Regions from separate parts of the Sporosarcina saromensis genome, predicted to be linked through region 1. Evidence: riboswitches for the same ligand, from Rfam matches in the RefSeq annotation. Region 1 holds a riboswitch; the other holds the start of a gene.

Region 1 (11,162 bases):
TACCGTCAAGTACTCTTCGTCAACTCCCAATACCTCACCAATAATAGCTTGTGGACTTGTCCATTGGTCGATAACCTTTAAGACGGCTGGGCGAATAAGTTTCTTCTTTTGCTTCTCTAAATAGCCTTGCCATATATCTTCACGGTGATGGAAGAAGAATTCATCCAGTACAATTGCTTCAATCATCTCTTCAGAAAAGTTTTGTTGTAAATTTTGTTTCCATTCGTTCGCCAAATTCAAATACTCTCGGATATCTTTACGCTCCGGGTACTCATCATAAAACGATTGTAAAACCCGCTCAAGTTCTTCTGAAGTAACTTCCGCAACCGAAACTGCTTCCTTCGATTCGCAACACTTCTTATATTTCTTTCCACTACCACATGGGCACTTATCATTACGGCCTACCATACAAACACACTTCCTTAAAAAATTTGTTTTCCTTTTCTATAATATCATTAGATGATTGCAGGATAAACTATCGTTGTTTTCTCAAATTTCCATATAAAAATCATATGATTACATCTTCATAGTTTTCCGATTTAATAATGAAAATGTAGACAAAGCCCAAATTGCTTTTGTCTACACAGTTCGTTAACTATTCATTCACACATGACAATTACTTGACGAGGGGTCGTCTGTGCAGGAATGCTTCTTGTCGTCGCTGAATACGTGACGATTAAGTATCGATTGACTGGGCTACCTGTAAATGTTTGATCGTTTTCCAAAAGCACTTTCGTTTGTGGCGAAATGTTCAACTGCAAACTACCGTCACTGCTCACTAATTGACGATTGAAGAAGTCCACTTTCACAAACTCATTTGAGCGGTTCTTTGCCATCACGACCGCTCGATATTGCGGTGGATAAATGAGCGGTACAGGTACATCGGCATCATAAAAACCCGTTACAGCATCCCCTACTTTTACAGTTACATGATCCACGAAGTACGTAGACGGTTCCACGACAAAATTTACAATCGCCCCATTTCCATTTTCCACCGTGAATAACTTATAGCACCCTACATTAGGATCATTTTGCATGATAAAAAAATCATTGATCATTGTTACTGTCCCACTAAATGACATGAAATTCATTGAGATATCCTCCCTCCATTGACTCCGCCTTTGCCTAAATAGTCTATGCTTCACGTGGGCATATTGTTCTCTTAACACGAGAAGGGACAAACAGGTATATGCAAAGAAATTCTACACTCCTCTTCCATTGTCAAGTTGGACAGTTATCCATTTGGTTGATTAGTACTTATAGCTAACCGGACGATTTGTTCAATAACCTCATCGACTTGAGCACAATCCCGAATGACAAACAAGTGATCCGCTTCCCGTTCATCTGGATCGCTTATGTCTTTAAGACTTGAATCCGTTTGTTGTCTTTTGAGCACTTCTTCAAAAGTCGAAGCACTTCTGAAGATATTTTTATTACGTGTGCTCCTCGCGACACGTGATTCAAGCACTGCATCCGGCAAGTCAAAATGGACAATGATTTGCAAAAACGCACTACGTGGAAACACATTTTCCAATAAATCTTCACGGCCCTTTCGATTACGGTTGGCATTACAAATAATTAAATGACAATCACTATGTTCTTTCGCATACTCTACCATGAGCTGAGAAATGGCATGCTTCAATGTATTCGGTCCCGTTGTCGGTTGAAGTGTTTTGTAATACGTATTGATGAATGCGGCATGGTTATCTTGGTCAATGACAATCGAATGATCAAGAGCCTTCTCAAGCATTTGCGCAAAAGTCGTTTTTCCACTATGTGTTTTTCCCACAGTCAATATGACGAGTCTTTTCAAAACAAGTCCCCCTTTTTTGAGCAAAAACGCATGTAAGCACATGAATGTTCACTTACAGAGTACCACATGAAAAGACTTACCTATCAAAAAAAGCCATCCGATTTACAAGACGTCATCGGATGGCAATTCGTTAGTTGTATACTGCTTCTGTTACATGTTGAGATTCACTCTTTTTCAATGTCAGCATGACAATGAAGGAGAGTGTATACAATGCTGCCAAGTACAGCATTGCAACTTTCATATCATAATTTTGTAGAAGATAACCGACGAGGATGGGTGAGAATCCACCGACTGCCGACCAAAATTGAAAATCGTATTCGTCGCTGTACTTCTAATTTGAACAGGGTACAGATTGCCGATTAGCGCACCATAGCCTGCAAACATCCCGTTGGAGAAGAAACCAACAATTGCTCCCCCAATTAATACCCCAGCACTTCCCGTTGCATAGGCGTATAAAAACACTGCACATGCCGATGCAATCAGAAAGGCACCAAAAGCACGTTTCGTACCAAAGCGGTCCAAGAATCGACCAAATGTCAGCATTCCAATGATCATCCCAGCTGCCGTACTAATTGTCCAAAGCGCAGAGCTAGAAACAGATAATCCTTGTGATTGTTGCAACATAGACGGCAGCCAAATCATCAACCCGTTGTATCCTGCAATTTGAACAGTCGCCATAATCATTAACGCAATCGTCGTGAATGTCACACGAGGTGTTTCGAATAATTGGACCAGTTTTCCTTTTTCTACAACTTTGTTTGCTTTTTTAACTTTCTGTGCTGCTAGCCACTCAGGTGATTCATCTAAATTCTTACGTACAATGAAGGCAAAAATGACTGGTAAAATGCCGACGAAAAATAATGCTCTCCAACCTAGCGTTGGAAGAATGATCGCACTTAGCAACGCGGCTAAAATGACACCGTATTGTGCGCCGACACTTACATAAGAAGAAGCTCGTCCTTGTTTGTTCTTCGGCCACGCTTCAGCGACAAGCGCCATACCGATTCCATATTCCCCACCTGCACCGATCCCTGCTATGAATCTGAACAAATAAACTTGCTCAATACTTGTTGCCAAACCTGTTAACGCCGTACCGATTGCAAATAATATCACTGTATACGTAAATACTTTTACACGTCCGTATTTATCTGCTAAAATCCCAAAAACAATTCCGCCGATTAACATCCCGATATTTGTAATGGATGAAATCATCCCCCCTGTAGCCAGGTCAATGTTAAACTCTGAAATAATCATTGTCATGGCAAAAGAGATGAACATAATATCCATTCCTTCCAATGTTAAACCTGCGACAGACGCGACAACGGTCTTTTTACGATAATCCATGTACCATTCCTCCAGTTTTCTTATGGCTTACACTCTTTCACTTCCAAAGGAATGGATCTAATTTATGTGATTCCATTCTCCTTTTAAGCCTCACAGGACTTGTATTAAAAGAGGACTTACAAAAAAAGCAAAAATAAAAACCCTATCGTCTCACAGAGGACAAAAGGGCATGAAAAAACCGAGTTACGCGAACTCAACTATATCAGCAGCCTTATCAGCCTCTCTGGACCGAATTAAAGAGCAATTATTTTTTTCTTATTGTAACAAAGCAATTCGTGCTTTTCTACAAGAAATTTACGGAAAACCAAAGTTGGAGTAGCATAAAAGTTCTAGTAATTTCGAAAGTCAGGTAAATCTATTTTCACCTAACTACTTTTTCCATGTTAATTGGATTAAAGCGAACGATTACATTTCCGTGCCATATATAGCGACATACTGATTTTGTAAAACAAAACGATTGTTTTTCCAAACTAAAGTATTTAAGAAATACCCTAAAGAATCTGCATTATACCGTCCGGCAATCTTTTGATAAATCAGGAGATCGTCTACACCATTCAAATCGAAGTCTACAGGATATATGCCACTTAAGGGATTTACAAATCCAGTAATTGGTTGCTTTAATTTGCCGTTTGCAGCATAAATTTCGTTCAAATATGATTTATCCCTGAGAGAAAGGTCGATTAAATATTTCTCGTTATTTGCATCACTAATGAGTTCCACTTTATACTGATCCAAATAATTTACGCTGTATGTGTACCGGTTGTTATACACACTTGAGTCAAAGATAAACCTTGCTTGATTTCCAATATAAGAGACAATGTAAGCATTCATAATTCCGCCACTCCCACCGGTTGCGATGCTGATCAGAATTTCATCCACACCATTTCCCGTAAAATCACCTAAGAAAAGTGTCGGATTGTAACCTGTATTTTCCGGTAATGGGATAGAGCCGATTATTCCTGTTCTTCCGTCTCGAATGTGCAATACAATATTTTGTGTAAAGGGACTGTCCGGCGTTTTCGTACCCGTCAAATACACTTGGTCCATTACACGATCCCCATTCACATCCCCTTGAGCGAACGCCACTACCATTGGATGATGCTTTGGTGAATTAACTTGATAATTCATCATACTCCCCTTTTCATGCATACTTTTAGTAACTATGTTATGGACGAATGTTGGAATTGTTACCGTTTAACATCTTTTATTCTTGCGTAATAAAATAATTTTCACATATTTCACTTGCATTCTGTTTTAAGAAGAGGTATGGTAGGAGTAATTAAAAATTTACTTATTTCGAAAGTTTTGAAGTAAGGATAGAGGCGCAAAGACCATCAGTACACAATTCGAGGAATATGAGATCCGACGAAAATTGTGGAAAGGGGAATTTGCCGAAGTGGAGAGATGCTCATAAGTCTCGAAGCTGGTTCTGGGTTGAACAAACACAGAATTGTCATATAGGAAACTATATGGAGGGCTATCTTATGCAAAAGAAATAATTTATTATTTCACTGCAACAACGAGCCCTCGTTGTTGCTTTTTGCGTTCATTTACAACTGCCCTTCTCCCTCTTTTTTATTAAAAAATGATAGGATGTGGAGAAAGATGAATTTCGGACAAATTGTAACTGCTATGGTGACACCTTTTAATGAACACGGAGAGATTGATTTCCCAGCGACAAGGAACTTAATTAACCATCTGCTAGCAAATGGGACAGAGGCATTAGTCGTTTCAGGAACGACAGGAGAATCCCCGACATTATCAGAGAAAGAAAAAGTGCTGTTATTCAAGTTTACAGTGGACGTTGTAAATGGCAGAGTACCGGTGATTGCGGGAACAGGTTCGTTCAACACAAAAGAGTCAATAGAACTGACTTTGCTTGCAGAGGATGTAGGTGTAGATGCCGTCATGCTCGTCACGCCTTACTACAATAACCCTTGCCAAGAAGGACTTTATCAACACTTTAAAGCAATTGCTGCAGCGACATCTTTACCCGTAATGCTTTACAATATCCCTGGCCGCAGCGTCGTCAACATGTCTGTTGATACGATCGTTCGTCTGGCAAAAATACCGAATATCGTTGCCATTAAAGAAGCAAGCGGCAATCTAGATGCAATGGTTGAAATTATTGAACGCACTCCAAAGAACTTTGCTCTTTATAGTGGTGACGATGGATTGACGATTCCCATCCTATCGATTGGTGGAGCAGGTGTCGTTTCTGTTGCTTCTCATATTGTTGGCAATGAAATGCAAACGATGATTAAAAACTTTAAATGTGGCAACACCGATGTTGCCGCAAGAGAACACCGCAAATTATTACCAATCATGAAAGCCTTATTCTCAGCTCCAAATCCAACTGCTGTAAAAGCCGCATTGAACATAAACGGGGTTCCTGTAGGCGGCGTGCGTTTACCAATGGTTCCATTGACAAATGAACAGCTACGTACTTTGCAACAAGTCTTAACAATTCATGAAGTTGTAGCTTCCTAACATGTAAAAAGCCTGTGCAGGAAATGTGTAACACTCCCCGCACAGGCTTTTGTTTAGATAAAATCGCGTGTATTTATGCCGTAATAGCGCATGAATGCACCATCTACATTCGCTAAGAAATGATCGATAGCCTCTGTAATTGTGTAGTCCGGCAGTCGCTCTTCACAATCAAATTCTCTCCATATCGAGTCCAATCGCCACCCTCTATCATCATGAAGGAATGCAATAATCGGACCTTCTCTTTCGTCATGTTCCATCGTGTAATAGTAAAAATCGTTCATCCTGTCCCATTTTGACAATGCCACTCCAAATTCAAGCAATGCAAGTGCTGGTTCTAAAAAGAAACACTTGCCGTTCACCAGGATTTCCAACTTTCCTTGAATATCCACTAACAACTTCCCATTCCTTTGGCGAATCAATTTCTGCTCAATCTCAACTGTCGTATCAACCTGAGAGTGTATTTGCAAGCTAGTCAAATCTCCAACCCCTCTCCAAGCAATATATATGCTTGTATTTTAGCATGCCATCACCGAATGGTACGTATCGTTCAAAATCGAGGAAAGTTGTACGCAAAAAACCTTCCCCTATTAATGCAGAATAGGTGGAAGGTTTTTTGGTTCCTCTGTTTTTATCATACTGACATGTAGTTCGTTCAAGTTGTTAACAGCTGCATAAAATACACCATTTACGTCATGAATTTCTTTTTGCTCTAATTCTTTATAGAGCCATGCATCATTTAAGTTTCTTGCTAACAAAACTTCCGTGTAAATCTTCCCTTCAATGATAACTGGTACGTCAATTCCCTTGCTTGTGTATGTGTTTGGATGAACGTGTTCGACTCGTACAGATTCTTTCTCTGCTACTAACTTCACAGACAAACTCCCATTTGCCTCTATGATGGCTAGCTCCACGTCCTTCACATTGTACACTTGCTGCTCCCTTAGCATTTGTAAGATTGTATCAATTGGAAACTGTATTTTTTTCATTTTCTCCACTAAAAACTGCCCTTGGTAGATGACAATTGTCGGTTCAAATGTCAACATACGGCCAATCCTACGATGTTTCATCTTCACTTTAGCGGTAAACTTCTGTAGCAATGCAATGGCAACAATTGCGACAGCCGTATAAATATGATTAATCTTTGGATCAGCAATATCAGCTCCGACAACGGCTCCTAACGTTAGAATGACTAAAAAATCAAATACCGGTAATTCACCGATTGAACGTTTTCCCATATAGATCGTAGCAAACAATGCGAGTGGCAGGATCGTTACAATCCTCCCTAAGATTTTCACGATTTGAAAAGCATGTTCCACCAAAACACCTCATTTATCGACATGTGGCTAGAAAGTCTCTTCGTTCATGCTTGCCTTTGTATTTTGTATTTATACTAAAAGGATTTCACTCTGATTTCTATACATAATTTCAAGTAATTTCTTCAACATAAATAGCCCCTCGAGCTCGTTAACGAGGGGATCGTGCATCGGTCTATTAATTTCAATGTAAAGTACTACTTAATTTTTTACGTGTGTATAGAAGCATTCACGCTTCTTAATTTGTCTGCACTAAAGAAAAGAACTCCGTCAGTTGCCACTCATGTTTGTCCAACATCATTTGCTCATCTGGGATGCCTTCATGACGCAACAACTCAATATTTTGTAAAAGGAACTCATCGCTACCGACGACATAGAAAATCCCTTCTTTGTCTGCTGCTAGTTTTTTCACTTCTTCATAGTAGTCTTTACGATTATTCACAAACATTGCAGTGAATTCTTTGTCAGCAGCCGATGTGAAAATATCGGTAAACAAATAGTCTGTTGAGGAATCTATATTTAAAGAGTGCACGCCACTTACATCATCCGCACGCTTAAAATAGTCGAGCACGAGTGGTCTAAATGTTGCTAGACCGACACCCGATGACAATAAGTATACCTTTTTCCCTTCCCTCTTTAGCGGTACATTCGAGCTCGTTTTAAAAATCGCCACTTCATCCCCAACGTTGATTGTCTTTAATATCGTTTTAAACTCCGAACACTTTTCACGAATTCTCGTTGTAATGCCGATTGACTGCTCATGAGGCAAAGTCGATATCGACATATGTCGAATCAAACTACGGTTTGGCTTTTCTTCTGCATTAAATCCTTTCAACGCAAAATGGGTATGAGCCCCTTCTTCCCATGTGAAATCTTGTGGGCAGTCTAATAAAAAAGTTTTCACCTCAGGTGTTTCATCAATAATTTTATTTATTTTCGTCCAATAAATTTGCATAATCGATTCCCCTTTTCATTGATAGCAATTCTCACTACTTACTATACATCAATTGAAAACTATTCTCAATTAAGTTCTCTAAAATTCTAAATAATATTGTGCACCTTCTATATTTTGATGTACCTTTCGCTATCATTTTTGCTTTTGATCCGACCTCATTTTGTTGCTAAACCTATCTAGCAAGAAAATGAGAAAACATTTCAAAATAAAATATACAAATTACTTAACATGTCCTAAACGATACCGATATTAGTTAGGTGAATCGTTACAGAACTTTAGAACTAATAATGATTTTATTTGTTAGAAAATAGTAGCAGACAGAAGATTATGGAAATGAAAAACGACTAGGTTTCAAAAGTATTAAAGCCAAAGTGTTATTCGGATTTTCAATCGTTGTTGTACTCGTCCTAGGTTTAGGCGTGTATAGCCTTTTATCCGCCAACACCGTCAATAAGCGAACACAAGACATCATTGATAAGGAAGTGCAGTTGCTCATCGCTAATGAGCGATTAGTAGCTTCCGTTTCCGATAGAGTTTCTGCAACGAGAGCCTTCTTCATAGACGGAGAAGAAAAGTTCATTGACCGATTCAATCAATACAACGAAAACGGCAAGGAATATGCAGCGGTTGTACAAGAGCTGAACCATACAGAAGAATTCTCTGCTTTAGCAACCAAAACAGATGATTGGGCAGACTTCATCTCCCAAAATATTTTTGAGGAATACAAACGAGGAAACAAAGAATCTGCAAAAGAAAATATGGGGCAAATGCTAATCATTGCACAAGAGCTCCAAACAAGCTATTTAGAATTAGCTCAAAACGGAGAAGCGAGCATTAATCAACAAGGGCAATCCATTATTTCAAGCGGTAAAACAACCATCGTGATCACGACGGTCATCGTCATTTTGTCGATCGTTCTTAGCATCATTATCGGCCTATTTACAGCAAACACGATTGCAAAGCCGATACGTTTGGTCATGCTACGAATGAAATCGATAGCGGAAGGTGATTTGAGCAACGAAAGATTACTCATCCATTCACGAGACGAAGTTGGTCAATTAGTGGATGCTACAAACGATATGAACGACAGCATGCGTGATATGATTCGAAAAATGAATACAGTGTCTGAGGCAGTTTCGAGTCAAAGTGAAGAGTTAACACAAGTTGCAGGCGAAGTAAAAGCAGGCACCGAACAAGTTGCAATTACAATGGTTGAACTTGCAACGGGTTCTGAGACTCAAGCGAACAATGCAAGTGATTTAGCGGGAAATATGGGATCACTTACTGAAATGGTCGATGAAGCAAACGACAGCGGCGAAAAAATCCAAACAAACTCAGAAAAAGTATTGCAGCTAACGACGAATGGAAGTCAGCTCATGAATGCTTCTACGGAGCAAATGGTAAAAATCAACCATATCGTAAAAGAAGCCGTCACAAAAGTACAAGACTTAGACAATCAATCAAAACGAATTTCACAACTCGTCACCGTTATTAAAGATGTTGCAGATCAAACGAACCTTTTAGCACTTAACGCAGCGATTGAAGCAGCTAGAGCTGGAGAACACGGCAAAGGGTTTGCCGTCGTAGCAGACGAGGTAAGAAAGCTTGCCGAACAAGTAGCCCTATCCGTCAGCGATATAACAGAGATTGTAACGGATATTCAAACCGAATCAAGCTCAGTTGCCGAATCGTTAACGATTGGATACAAAGAAGTCGAACACGGCACAACTGAAATCGAAGCAACTGGCAAAACATTTAACGAAATTAGCGAAGCACTCATAGAAATGGTCGACAACATTAAAGTCGTTTCAACCAACTTAGCAAAAACGGCTGTAAGTTGTCAGGACATGAACGAATCAATTGAAGAAATCGCTGCGCTATCCGAAGAATCAGCAGCAGGTGTAGAACAAGTAACCGCCTCTTCCCAACAAGCAAGCAGTTCAATGGAAGAAGTTGCAGGAAGTTCAGAACACCTTGCCGAATTGGCAGAAGAACTTAATCGAATGGTTGGACAGTTTAAATTGTAATTCAAGCAAACGATAAAAGACCAGGCTTTCCTATTTGGGATTGCCTGGTCTTCATTATGAACTTTGACTACGACAGCCATTGAGTAGGAAACAGATCGAAATTATTTATCCCAAAATCAAGTACTCGTTAACTTGCTATTGCTTGCTTCTCTACTTTTTTCTTCATCCAAGGCTTAGATAACCATCTTCTTAATGCAAAGGTTCCACGAATCCATTCATCTAATCCTTGCGCAATCCAAATTCCAAGCAACCCGAGCCCAAAGACGATTCCAAATAGGTAGCTGAATACAACTGCAACGCCCCACATGCAAATCACTCCAATAATAACCGGGAAACGAACATCGCCAACAGATTTAAGAGACCCCATTAAAACAATGTTCATCGCACGACCTGGTTCAATAAATACAATGGCCCATAATACCGGAAGTCCGATTGCAATAATACTAGGTTCTGATGTAAATACAGCCAGCACTGGTTCCCCAGTAAGAGCTATCGCTAGCGATACAGCCAATGAAACAGCCATCGAAATTTTCAACGTCTTAATGCCACGCTTCAACGTTCGATCATAATCCTTAGCCCCAATATAACGTGCAATCAATAGTTGCGTCCCTTGAGCAATCGCCATTGTAAATAGGAAGCAAAGCATTGAGATATTAAGGATATACACTCGGGCTGCTAATGCTTCATCCCCAATCATTGCAACGAAACTCGTAATTACGATTTGTGAAAGCTGGTAAGAAAGATTTTCTCCAGCTGAAGGGAGCCCAATGTGAAAGATTTCCTTCATATCGGATTTTTGAAGAGATACAAAATCTTTTATCGAGAACTTTAAATGTAATATTTTATAGACAAAGTATAAAAGTGCAAGAATTAGAAATACCCTCGCAACAATAATCGAATACGAAACACCGACTACTCCTGTGACAGGAAGGCCAAACAATCCTTTTATTGCAATGAAGTATCCTGTAGCACTGATTACATTCATAATTACCGTCATGTACATCGCTTCTTTTGTATGACCATAGCTACGTAATATTGCACTTAACGCAAGAGAAATTGCTTCAAGAATGAGTGAAAAACCTGTGATGGTTAGAAACGTGAGAGCAAAATCATATATCTCTCCACTCAGTCCGTAAAACTTTAAAAATACCCCACCAAACAATACAACAACTGCAGTCATCGTTAGTCCAATCCAAAAGTTTATTCCAACTGCTGAACGT
Region 2 (11,162 bases), 390 kb from region 1:
ACAAAGCGTCATCTACACGAGTTACTCCCCCATCCGATCAACGTTTGCGTAGTAACATTGCGCGGTGAAGAGTTGCTGCGTGTTTACCACACTGCACAAAACGAGCAATGGCCGCAGTTGGAAATTAAAGGACTCGGTTTCCGCGGAACACTTATGGGCAACATGATCTTTGAACAATTAGCCATGAACGGGGATGGACACTTGCTGGTCGGCAGTGAAATCGTTCAAACAGACCATATATACCGATTGGCCACACTCGATATGTTCACATTTGGTTACTTCTTTCCGATGCTGAAAGATGTTGAAAAAGAGTATGTAATGCCTGAATTAATTCGCGATATTATGGCTTGGTATGGCAAACGTGAAATGATGGAATCACTTGGATTGCTTGAAGAAAATGAATAATAGTCTTTTAGAATGAACCACTCTTATCCTGCATAAGATTATGTAGGAGGAGTGGTTTTGAGATTTCATGGGCAATCACCCCGAAAATTTCATAGGCGGTCAAGGCGTCTTCAACGACAATATCCCCGCCACTATAACCGTGAACCAAGGCGCAAGCGTCGTTGGTTTCCGATTCTTTTTCCTGCATTACTCCTAACAATCGGCATGTTTTTGTACATCGTCAATTCAAAACTAACCCCCATCTACATTCAGTATGCAGAAGTCCAAACCGAGAAAATTGCCGCTTATGTCATCACACAAGCGATTAAGTCCCGCTCGACAGATATGTATGATGTGAATGAAATTATTGAAAATGTACCGACAGACTCACCTGGAATGGTGACAAATACATTTAACACTGAAATCATTAGCAAGACGATGGCAGAGATACAAACTCTTGTTGAAGCGCATTTAGAGCTTGCTGAAAGAGGCGACTTGGAAATGTTGCCGCTAAGTGAGGATATCGAATACGATCCTGAAGAAATGGAATCATATGGAGGCGTCGTATTTTTCGTACCGATGGGGCAGGCGACAAATATCCCCCTTATTGGTAACTTGGGACCTAAAATCCCGATTCGTTTTCACGTCATTGGCGATGTTCAAACGACGATAAAACATGAAATTGAAGAATTTGGAATTAATAATGCCATGGTGACTGTGAATGTCGTCGTAACGGTAAATGTTCAAATTATCGTCCCTTTAGCGACAACGAAAAGCACGGTGCAACAACAGATTCCAGTTGCTATCGGTTTAATTCAGAGCCCAATCCCTCAAATCTATAGCAAAGGGGATGTCAGTGCTCCGCAAGTCGAAGTACCCTATCCGGGAGTAAATGGAAAAGAGTAAGAGCTACTTGTAATCTGACGTGTAACCTGTTATTGTTGTAGAACAAGAGGAACACCGATTAGGTAGAGGCTGCATGACTTAAGAGTAATAGGCGCAAGATTGGCATCTAAGACCGTCTATGAAAGGAAGTTTTGCCGAAATATGAATGAGGATTGCCGATCCGTTCATATTGGGGTCATTTCGAACAGGGATGACACTGTCATGTATATTTACTACATGATGAGCTACAGATCGTACGTTAGATAAAGTCACCGAAGATTATCCAACAAACGACATGTAGAAAAGCCGATGCCTAGCACACAAACGTGTAAGGGCATCGGCTTTTTATTTCCCCCTACTTGTTCTTCAATGATAAATAAGAAATTGAGGAGGAAAATAGTATGATAGGTACATGGGTTTCAATCTTACCACCACTGATTGCGATTGTGATGGTATTAGTAACAAAAAGGGTTTTATTATCGCTAGGATCGGGCATTTTAACTGCCGCATTATTGGTAGCATCCTTCGGTCCAGTAGACACATTGAAAAACATTTGGTCCGCTCTAACAGTATCTTTTTGGGACGGTGGAGCACTTAATACGTACAATATTTTCATCATGGTCTTCATCTTATTCCTAGGCATTATTACAGCGTTTGTCAGCTTGTCAGGTGGCAGTAGAGCGTTTGCTGAATGGGCAGTCCGACGAATTAAAACAAGAAGAGGCGCAAAACTGTTGACCATTATTCTTGGTATCCTCATTTTTGTGGACGACTATTTCAACGCATTAGCTGTTGGCCAAATTGCTCGTCCGATCACAGACAAGCACAAAATATCAAGAGCGAAATTAGCATACTTCATCGATTCAACTTCAGCACCGATTTGTGTCGTGTCACCAATATCTAGCTGGGGAGCATTTCTGATCGGCCAATTAGCGCTGATATTGGGCACTACGGCTGCTGTAAATTATTCACCACTTTCAGCTTTTCTTATGATGGCACCGATGAATTTCTATGTTATCGCTACATTAGCGATGGTCTTCTTCTTTGCTTGGACGAATATTGACTTCTTTGAAATGAAGAAACACGAAGAACGTGCACAGAAAACGGGCGAATTATTCGACCCGGAAAAAGAAATTCCGGGGCAATTAAAAGAAGATTTTCCTGAGCATGGATACGGCCATGTGAGAGATTTAATCGCTCCAATTGTGACATTAATTGTCGCAACGCTCGGTATGATGGTATGGACTGGCTACCGTGCAAGTGACTCTCTAAGCATTTGGGCAATTTTCGAAAACACCGATGTACCTTTATCATTAGTAACAGGTGGAACAATTGGAACAATATTAGCCGCAATTCTTTACATTGCACAAATGGGACGGAATGAGACGGCGTCTTATACATTGGTCGGCAAAGCATTTACGACAGGAATCAAAGCGATGATGCCAGCAATCCTAATTTTAGTGTTAGCATGGGGCTTGACACACTTAATCGGCATTTTAGAAACAGGTCCATTCTTATCGAGTGTTGTTGAGCAATCGAACATTCCGGTAAACTTCTTGCCAGTTATCATGTTCGTCCTAGCAGGTCTCATGGCGTTTTCAACAGGAACATCATGGGGATCATTTGGGATTCTATTACCAATCGCCGGGACAATTATGACAAACGCAGCACCAGAGTTATTGCTTCCAGCATTATCTGCTGTTCTTGCAGGCGCTGTATTTGGTGATCACTGTTCACCTATTTCTGATACGACGATTCTTTCTTCGACGGGAGCCGGATCCAATCATATTGATCATGTTGCAACGCAGCTACCATACGCACTCATGGCAGCAACCGTCGCAACAATCGGCTACCTCATCTTAGGCGTGACGGGCTCCGTATGGATTGGCCTCGTCGTCGTCATCTTACTCATTATCGCTTTGTTCGCATTCTGGACATCGCGCAATAAAAGAGTAGTAGAACAACCAACAGTCGTTGAATAAACACATAACAATAGTAGCTAAAATGGAACTGACTTTGTTCAGTTCCATTTTTGTTGAATTCTAATGGAACTTCTATCTATATCTGGTTCCATGTTCCGGGGGAAAGTGGGACTACTGAGACATCCAATCCATTTCAAAGCCTCACCGAATGGAAATTTGTCTCTCTGGCGTAATGAGCAATGGTTTAAAGACACGTTAGCAGGAAATTTTAAAGCTCCGGTGTCATAAAACGAACTATATTGACTCGCTATTAGAAAGTCACACAGGTCTCTCGTCATTAAACACGGTTTAAAGACACGGCCAGCCGTAGAATCCCCGGATCCGGCGTCGATAAACGGATATATCGACACGTTAGCAAGAGAATCCCCGGATCCGGCGTCGATAAACGGATATATCGACACGTTAGCAGAAGAATCCCCAGCTCCGGCGTCGATAAACGGATATATCGACACGCCAGCAAGAGAATCCCCAGCTCCGACGTCGATAAACGGAAATATTGACACGCTAGTAAGAAAATCCCCGCTACAAATCAGTAAGACACAGACTATAAAAATGTCTCAGCCAACTCATCAACCTCAATTTAATAGGATCAGCATTTCCGGTGATAAGCAAAACAATTTCCTTCAATCGTTGAACTGAATGAATATTCAAGGAAAAGCACACATAAATTCTATTATGATGAAAAAGTTCGAAGCCTTGAAATAGTATAGAAGAATAGTGAAACTTTCGAAAACGCGACAAAGTAACGATTGAGTAGTGAGTGAAAGGTACCATTTCGGGTGTCGAAGTTATTTAATAAAAAATATTTTGACAACGTTAACTAAGACGTATATACTATGTTTATGATTATATAATAATCAGAAAATACCAAAGTATTACAAGACTCTATTAGAAAGGGGAGCTTTAAATGGCACAGCGTTCGCAATGGGGTACACGAGCTGGTTTTATTATGGCAGCTGTCGGATCTGCTGTCGGGCTAGGAAACATCTGGCGTTTTCCATACGTTGCGTATGAAAACGGTGGAGGGGCATTTTTCATACCATATTTATTTGCATTATTAACCGCAGGTATCCCGATTTTAATCATGGAATTCACGATTGGGCATAAGTATCGTGGATCTGCACCATTATCTTTCTTCCGTATGAAAGGGAAAGGGGCAGAGTGGATTGGTTGGTGGGGCATCTTTGTTTCATTTGTCATTTCGACATATTATGCTGTAATTATTGCCTGGGCAATGAAATACTCTATTTACTCCTTTAATTTAACATGGGGAGATGATACTGGAGGTTTCCTTTTCGGGGATGTCCTCAACTTAGCGGATAATCCAGGTGATGTCGGTGGCCTTGTACCAGGGGTGTTTCTACCATTACTCCTTGTGTGGGCTATTGCATTTATTATTCTATTAGCGGGTGTTAAACGGGGAATTGAATTAGCAAACAGAATTTTTATTCCAACATTGGTTGTCGTGTTCCTCTTGGTCGTTATCCGAGCTGTTACATTGGATGGTGCAGCATTAGGACTGGATGCTTTCTTTAAACCGGATCTGAGTAAACTAGCTGATTCAACCGTTTGGGTAGCAGCTTACGGTCATATATTCTTTAGTCTTTCCATTGCATTTGCTATTATGATAACGTACTCAAGTTATTTACCTAAAAAATCAGATATTACAAACAATGCGTTCATTACGGGATTTGCGAATTCAGGTTTTGAATTATTAGCGGGTATTGGAATCTTTGCAGCACTAGGATTCATGGCAACTCAAGCAGGAGAACCGGTCTCAGAAGTGGCTTCAGCTGGTGTTGGATTGGCATTTGTTGTGTTCCCGAAAATCATTAATGAAATGCCGGGCATGAATGGAATCTTTGGATTCTTATTCTTCTTCTCATTAGTGTTAGCAGGTCTTACTTCACTCATCTCCATTTGTGAGACATACATTGCGGGATTATCTGAGAAGTTCAATATTTCACGACGAAAAGCTGTTCTTTTCGGTGCAGGATCTGCTTCCATCATTTCAATCTTGTTTGCTACACGCGGAGGACTATACTTCTTAGATGCTGCAGATTACTTCATTAACCAATTCGGTGTTGCGGCAATTGGTCTCGTGGAAGTGTTCTTGATCGCTTGGGTATTCAGAAAGCTCAAAGTGTTCGAGAATCACGCAAACGAAATTTCGGATATTAAAGTCGGTTTGCTTTGGAGAATCTGTTTAACATTTGTGACACCAATCGTCCTTGGTTACATGATGTTTGATTTACTACGTATTAATCTGATGAAATTGCATAAAGACAGCGAAGGCAATATTATCGGCAACTACGAAGGCTATCCAGATGCATTCATTTTCCAAAGTGGTTGGATGGTAGCGTTGTTTGCAATCGTCATGGCCATCATCTTTACAATGATGAAATGGAATAGAAATACGATCGATTCCACAGACTACGATAATCGATAAGGAGGATTCAATATGAGTGGTTCAGCAATTTTCATGATGATACTAGGAATCCTCGTTATTTGGGGAGGCCTTGCAGGTAGCATTTTCTATGCAATCTCAAAGTCGAGAAGCAGAGCTTAATGTAGAAGAACAATGTTTAACGACCAAGATGCCAGTTCAAGTTTAATCGATTCATAAAAAGTGTAAAGCCGATATGCAATTCGTCGGTTTTACACTTTTTTAGCGGAATTAATTACCATCAATATAAGCATGTTTCAAGTGTATTGTGAGGGAGTTGTAGTTGTTAGAAGTCAGAAAATATGATACATTGACAGAAGTGGTTTATGCCAAACAAGCAAAGGAATGGAGTCGGTTATTGTGTCCTGCAGACCAGAAATAGGGAAAAAAGAAGAGCATATTCGTAAACCGGATTGGTTGAAAATTAAACTGAATACGAATGACAATTATACGGACTTGAAGAAACTGATGCGTGAGAAAAATTTACATACTGTTTGTGAAGAAGCACGGTGCCCGAACATTCATGAATGTTGGGGAGAGCGTAGAACAGCGACGTTCATGATTTTAGGGGCAGTTTGCACAAGAGCATGCCGTTTTTGTGCGGTAAAAACAGGATTACCAAACGAATTAGACCTTGCAGAACCAGAACGTGTAGCAGATTCCGTTTCACTTATGAACTTGAAACATGTCGTTGTCACTGCGGTAGCGAGAGATGATTTAAAAGATGGTGGTTCTGAAGTGTTTGCAGAAACCATTCGTGCCATCAGACGAAAAAATCCGTTTACGACAATTGAAGTGCTTCCATCCGATATGGGTGGAGTGGAAGAGAACTTGCAACGGTTAATGGATGCAAAACCGGATATTTTGAATCATAATATTGAAACCGTCCGGCGTTTGACGCCAAGAGTCCGGGCACGCGCAACGTATGATCGCTCGTTGGAACTGTTACTTCGTGCAAAAAATATGTATCCGGATATTCCAACAAAATCTTCCCTCATGCTTGGTTTAGGGGAATCGATGGAAGAAATTATTGAAACGATGGATGACTTGCGTGCACACAACGTGGACATTATGACAATTGGACAATACTTACAGCCTACCAAAAAACATTTAAAAGTCCAAAAATATTATTCTCCACAAGAATTCGGTGAGTTGCGCAAAATTGCCATGTCAAAAGGCTTCTCCCATTGTGAAGCAGGGCCGCTTGTCCGTTCAAGCTACCATGCTGATGAACAGGTTAATGCAGCTGCAAAGGAAAAACAGCGTATTGGGGATGAGCTGTTACAATCTACAGTGAAAAGCTGAAATGGCGGTGAGAAGATTGGTAACCCTCAACAATTTTGAATATGAAATTATTAAGAATTACAGAGAGGGCTTTAATGAAGAAGCATTAAACGCCCGTTTCAGTGATGTACTATCGAAGTATGATTACATCTTAGGCGACTGGGGCTACGGGCAACTGCGCCTAAAAGGTTTTTTTGACGACCGCAATGCAAAAGCGACATACGAGTCGAAAATCAGTACATTACAAGACTATCTCTACGAGTACTGCAATTTTGGTTGCGCTTATTTCGTCTTGCAAAAAGTCGGAAAGGTGAAACCTGCTACAACTGAACAAGACTAACGTGCTGAACCGCTTCGTGTGCAAATCCTTGCATGCCGAGCGGTTCATTATTTTGTCCAATATGATATGATGAAAAGGAATCATCCATACACAGGAGGGAATCATCGTGTACTTTATCGATCGAGCCAAAATTAACGAAACATTAGCTTATATGGAAAGCCTGTTGGCCTTATTTGAAGGGCACCAACAGTGGAATAAAGATAAAATCCATGCACTCGCCCTTGAACGCATCGCACATACAATTGTTGAATCGATCATCGACGTTGGCAACTCGATGATTGACGGTTTCATCATGCGTGATCCAGGAAGTTATGATGATATTATCGACATTATGGAAGATGAAAAAGTCATTACTAAAGAAATGGCAGATCCGCTGAAAAAAGTGCTTAGCCTGCGCAAAATGATTGTCCGCGAATTTGTCGCTGTCGATAATAAAGAGATTGAACATGTCCTTTATGAAAACAAAAATGAAATCCAAGCATTTGCTCATAATGTCCGTTATTACTTAGAAAACGAACTCGGCCCGGTCTCAGCCTTTAGTCCGGAGCAATAACAATGATCGACAAATACAAAGCAATTTGTTTGGATTTGGACGGAACGGTCTATCGGGGCAATGAAGTGATTCCCGAGTCATTGTCGTTCATTCAACAGCTGTTGGAACGTGGCATTGCACCTTATTATGTAACAAATAATTCGTCACTGACCGCTGAGCAATTTAAGCAGAAGCTAGGCAAAATGGGCATTGAGACGACGGCAGATCATATTCTGACATCGGCAATTGCTGCAGCAAAATATTGCAAAGAGCATTTTCCGAATGCAACGGTCAAAATGATTGGAGAAGAAGGGCTTCATGAGGCGCTTTCGGATGAAGGCATTCAACTGACAACGGATGCACCTGATGTCGTAGTTGTAGGCATCGACCGCAACATCACCTATGAAAAACTTGCGGAAGCCAGTTTGGCCATTCAAAATGGCGCACATTTTATTGCGACAAATGGGGATAAAGCGCTCCCGACTGAACGTGGTTTAGTCCCTGGCAACGGCTCATTCGTAAAACTGTTAGAGACAGCAACGGGCATTGAAGCGATTTATGTAGGCAAGCCAGAACCATACTTGTTGCAGTATATCCACGAAAAAGGCTATCGGAAAGAGGAGATGGTCATGATCGGGGACAATTATGACACAGATATTTTAGCAGGTATCCGCTTCGGTATCGATACGATTCATGTGGAAGGCGGCGTAACGTCTGCTGCACGCGTATTGGAACAAGTGGAACAACCGACGCACCTCTTTACGCATTTATTAGACGCAATAACTAAAAAAGTGTAGACAAAGTCGAAACGGACCTTGTCTACACCTAGAGTAGAAAGGGAGTACGAAAACATTCCTTTCTACTTTTTATTTGTTAAAATAACGGATTGTCTTCAATGAACTGATAGATTTTTTCTGTCAGCTCGTCAGGCGTGTCCGCTTGTACAACTTCTCCATTAACAAGTGCGTAAAGCGATTCAGCACATCGTGTACAGTAGCTGAGACAACCGTATTCAAGTACATCGATATTTGGGTCTCTTTCGAGTGCCTCCAATGTTTTTTGTGCGCCGTTCGCTAGATTGCTTATACAAAATTCAACGATCGGATTCAAGTCGATCACCTCACCTAGTAGAATGCTACTATGGATTCCTTTCTACGTCAATTGGGATGGCTTATTGTGAAATATCTCACAAACTGCTATAATCATTTGTGGGAACAATACGGAAAAACGATTGAAAAAGGAGATAGCTATGAGAAAACTTGTATTACTAGGTGCAGGATACGGGAATATGCGCATATTGCTTCGCCTGCTCAACAAAGAATTGCCAGCTGATCTCGAGATTACGTTAATTGACAGAACACCTTTTCACAGTTTGAAAACGGAATTCTACGCACTAGCAGCAGGGACATCACCTGATTCGGACGTGCGTGTTCCACTGCCAACACATGAACGCTTACACGTTGTTGAAGGTGAAATTGAAGAAATTCAACTGGAGGAGAAGTGCGTTTACCTCGCGAATGGAGAGGCAATTCGTTACGACGAGCTCGTCATCGGTCTTGGTTGCGAAGATAACTATCACGATGTACCAGGAGCTGAGGAATTTACGCACAGTATCCAGACGATTGGCAAATCCCGTGAGACATACAAGAAACTACAAGGACTTGGCGGGGGAGCAACGGTAGGAATTGTTGGTGCGGGTTTAAGTGGCATCGAATTGGCGAGTGAGTTGCGTGAAAGTCGTCCTGATTTGAAGATTAAGCTGTTCGACAGAGGACCGCGAATTTTGAAAGACTTTCCTGAGAGACTCAGTAACTTTGTAAAAGATTGGTTTGATAAGCATGAAGTTGAAGTCATTTCCAATAGCAATATTACGAAGGTCGAAGAGAACGTTCTTTACAATCATGAAGACAAAATTCCAGTAGATGCAGTCGTGTGGACAGCAGGCATTCAACCTGTCAGAAATGTTCGTGCGATGGATGTTGAAAAAGAACGAGGTCGGATCGTGCTTAATCAATACCACCAAATCCCTCAATACGAAAACGTCTATGTAGTTGGAGACATTGCAGCACTGCCGTTTGCACCAAGTGCCCAGTTAGCCGAGGAACAAGCGGAACAAATCGTCCGTGTGCTTCGTCTCGTCTGGAACAATGAGCCGCTTCCAAAAGAAATGCCAGAAATCAAACTAAAAGGGTTCATGGGTTCATTAGGAAAAAAGCAAGGCTTTGCCTACTTGGCAGACCGCACCGTAACAGGGCGTATTGCCAGATTATTGAAATCCGGTGTATTGTGGATGTATAAATGGCATAATGGGTAAGAAAACAGCCTTCACTCAACGCAAAGGAGTGAAGGCTGTTTGTTCTCATTTACAAGCATTCATTATCAATAAACCATTAAACTTGTGACACATATCCATGTTTTTCAAGCGCATTAAAAACTGGCTTCAACTGAATATAACCTTCGCCGATCACTTCATCATCAATTATGACAAGCGGGTAGAAATATTCGTCATTCAACACTTGCTCTGCAATTTCCTGTTGCTTCACATCCTGAATGTCTGCTTCAATATCGATGTAATCAATTTCAAACGGTTGGTCAGGGAACTTGCGCGTAATGGCAGCTTGCAACCACTCGTAGGTGTCTTTTGATGAAGGGGCATTCACACAGCTTGCGCAGACAATATCTGCACCATAAATTTCGATTTTCACTCTGTTTTTCGTCAATGAAAAAACTCCTTCCGTTTCTCTATTGGATTTTTTCTGCAATCCAGTTTATAATAAGTATAAGGAAAGGAGAGAAATAACACAATGACTGATACTGCAATGATGGAACCTGTACAAGAAGTATTAAATAAATTACGCCCATTCTTACTACGTGATGGCGGAGACTGTGAACTGGTCGATATTGAGGACGGTATTGTTAAGCTTCGCCTTTTAGGTGCTTGCGGCACGTGCCCAAGCTCGACGATCACATTGAAAGCTGGTATTGAACGCGCATTACTTGAAGAAGTCCCTGGCGTAGTGGAAGTAGAACAAGTATTTTAATTCAAATTAAAAACCGCATGTAGACCAATCTCGGGTTGGGCTAACCTAAATTATTGAGACAATATAAAACACCTTCGAAGTGATACACTTGTAAAAAGTACTTACATCGGAGGTGTTTTTGCGTGGGCAAAAACGTATATTCAAGCGAAGTGAAATGGTCAGTTGTAAAGGACAAACTTAGTGGTGAACTGACAACGAAAGAAATCATGGAGAAGCATGGAATCAAAAATAAATCACAGATTGAAACCTGGATGAGATGGTATCGGTC

The links. Region 1 has a riboswitch for lysine ahead of dapA (4-hydroxy-tetrahydrodipicolinate synthase). Riboswitches for the same ligand answer to the same signal wherever they lie in the genome.
Region 2: another riboswitch for lysine. It lies ahead of ACVHUV_RS09185 (Na+/H+ antiporter NhaC family protein); the one in region 1 lies ahead of dapA (4-hydroxy-tetrahydrodipicolinate synthase).

Annotation. Positions count from the first base shown of each region.
Region 1 is NZ_CM142738.1:1,470,816-1,481,977, reverse strand. It holds gene ACVHUV_RS07280 (YecA family protein) at 1-408, opposite strand, end outside; gene ACVHUV_RS07275 (hypothetical protein) at 600-1,091, opposite strand; gene ACVHUV_RS07270 (ATP-binding protein) at 1,235-1,813, opposite strand; partial or broken gene ACVHUV_RS07265 (MFS transporter) at 1,944-3,157, opposite strand; gene ACVHUV_RS07260 (YybI family spore inner coat protein) at 3,563-4,285, opposite strand; lysine riboswitch at 4,467-4,645, shown strand; gene dapA (4-hydroxy-tetrahydrodipicolinate synthase) at 4,763-5,647, shown strand; gene ACVHUV_RS07250 (DUF7878 domain-containing protein) at 5,701-6,123, opposite strand; gene ACVHUV_RS07245 (DUF421 domain-containing protein) at 6,235-6,963, opposite strand; gene ACVHUV_RS07240 (dihydropteridine reductase) at 7,199-7,915, opposite strand; gene ACVHUV_RS07235 (methyl-accepting chemotaxis protein) at 8,287-9,942, shown strand; gene ACVHUV_RS07230 (MATE family efflux transporter) at 10,070-11,162, opposite strand, start outside.
Region 2 is NZ_CM142738.1:1,858,370-1,869,531, forward strand. It holds gene ACVHUV_RS09175 (bifunctional metallophosphatase/5'-nucleotidase) at 1-405, shown strand, start outside; gene yunB (sporulation protein YunB) at 463-1,290, shown strand; lysine riboswitch at 1,346-1,525, shown strand; gene ACVHUV_RS09185 (Na+/H+ antiporter NhaC family protein) at 1,671-3,251, shown strand; gene ACVHUV_RS09190 (sodium-dependent transporter) at 4,159-5,700, shown strand; gene ACVHUV_RS09195 (methionine/alanine import family NSS transporter small subunit) at 5,713-5,820, shown strand; gene lipA (lipoyl synthase) at 6,043-7,002, shown strand; gene ACVHUV_RS09205 (YutD family protein) at 7,004-7,321, shown strand; gene ACVHUV_RS09210 (DUF86 domain-containing protein) at 7,428-7,874, shown strand; gene ACVHUV_RS09215 (TIGR01457 family HAD-type hydrolase) at 7,877-8,650, shown strand; gene ACVHUV_RS09220 (YuzB family protein) at 8,727-8,963, opposite strand; gene ACVHUV_RS09225 (NAD(P)/FAD-dependent oxidoreductase) at 9,103-10,167, shown strand; gene ACVHUV_RS09230 (YuzD family protein) at 10,244-10,573, opposite strand; partial or broken gene ACVHUV_RS09235 (NifU family protein) at 10,560-10,894, shown strand; one part of gene ACVHUV_RS09240 (IS3 family transposase) at 11,017-11,162, shown strand, end outside.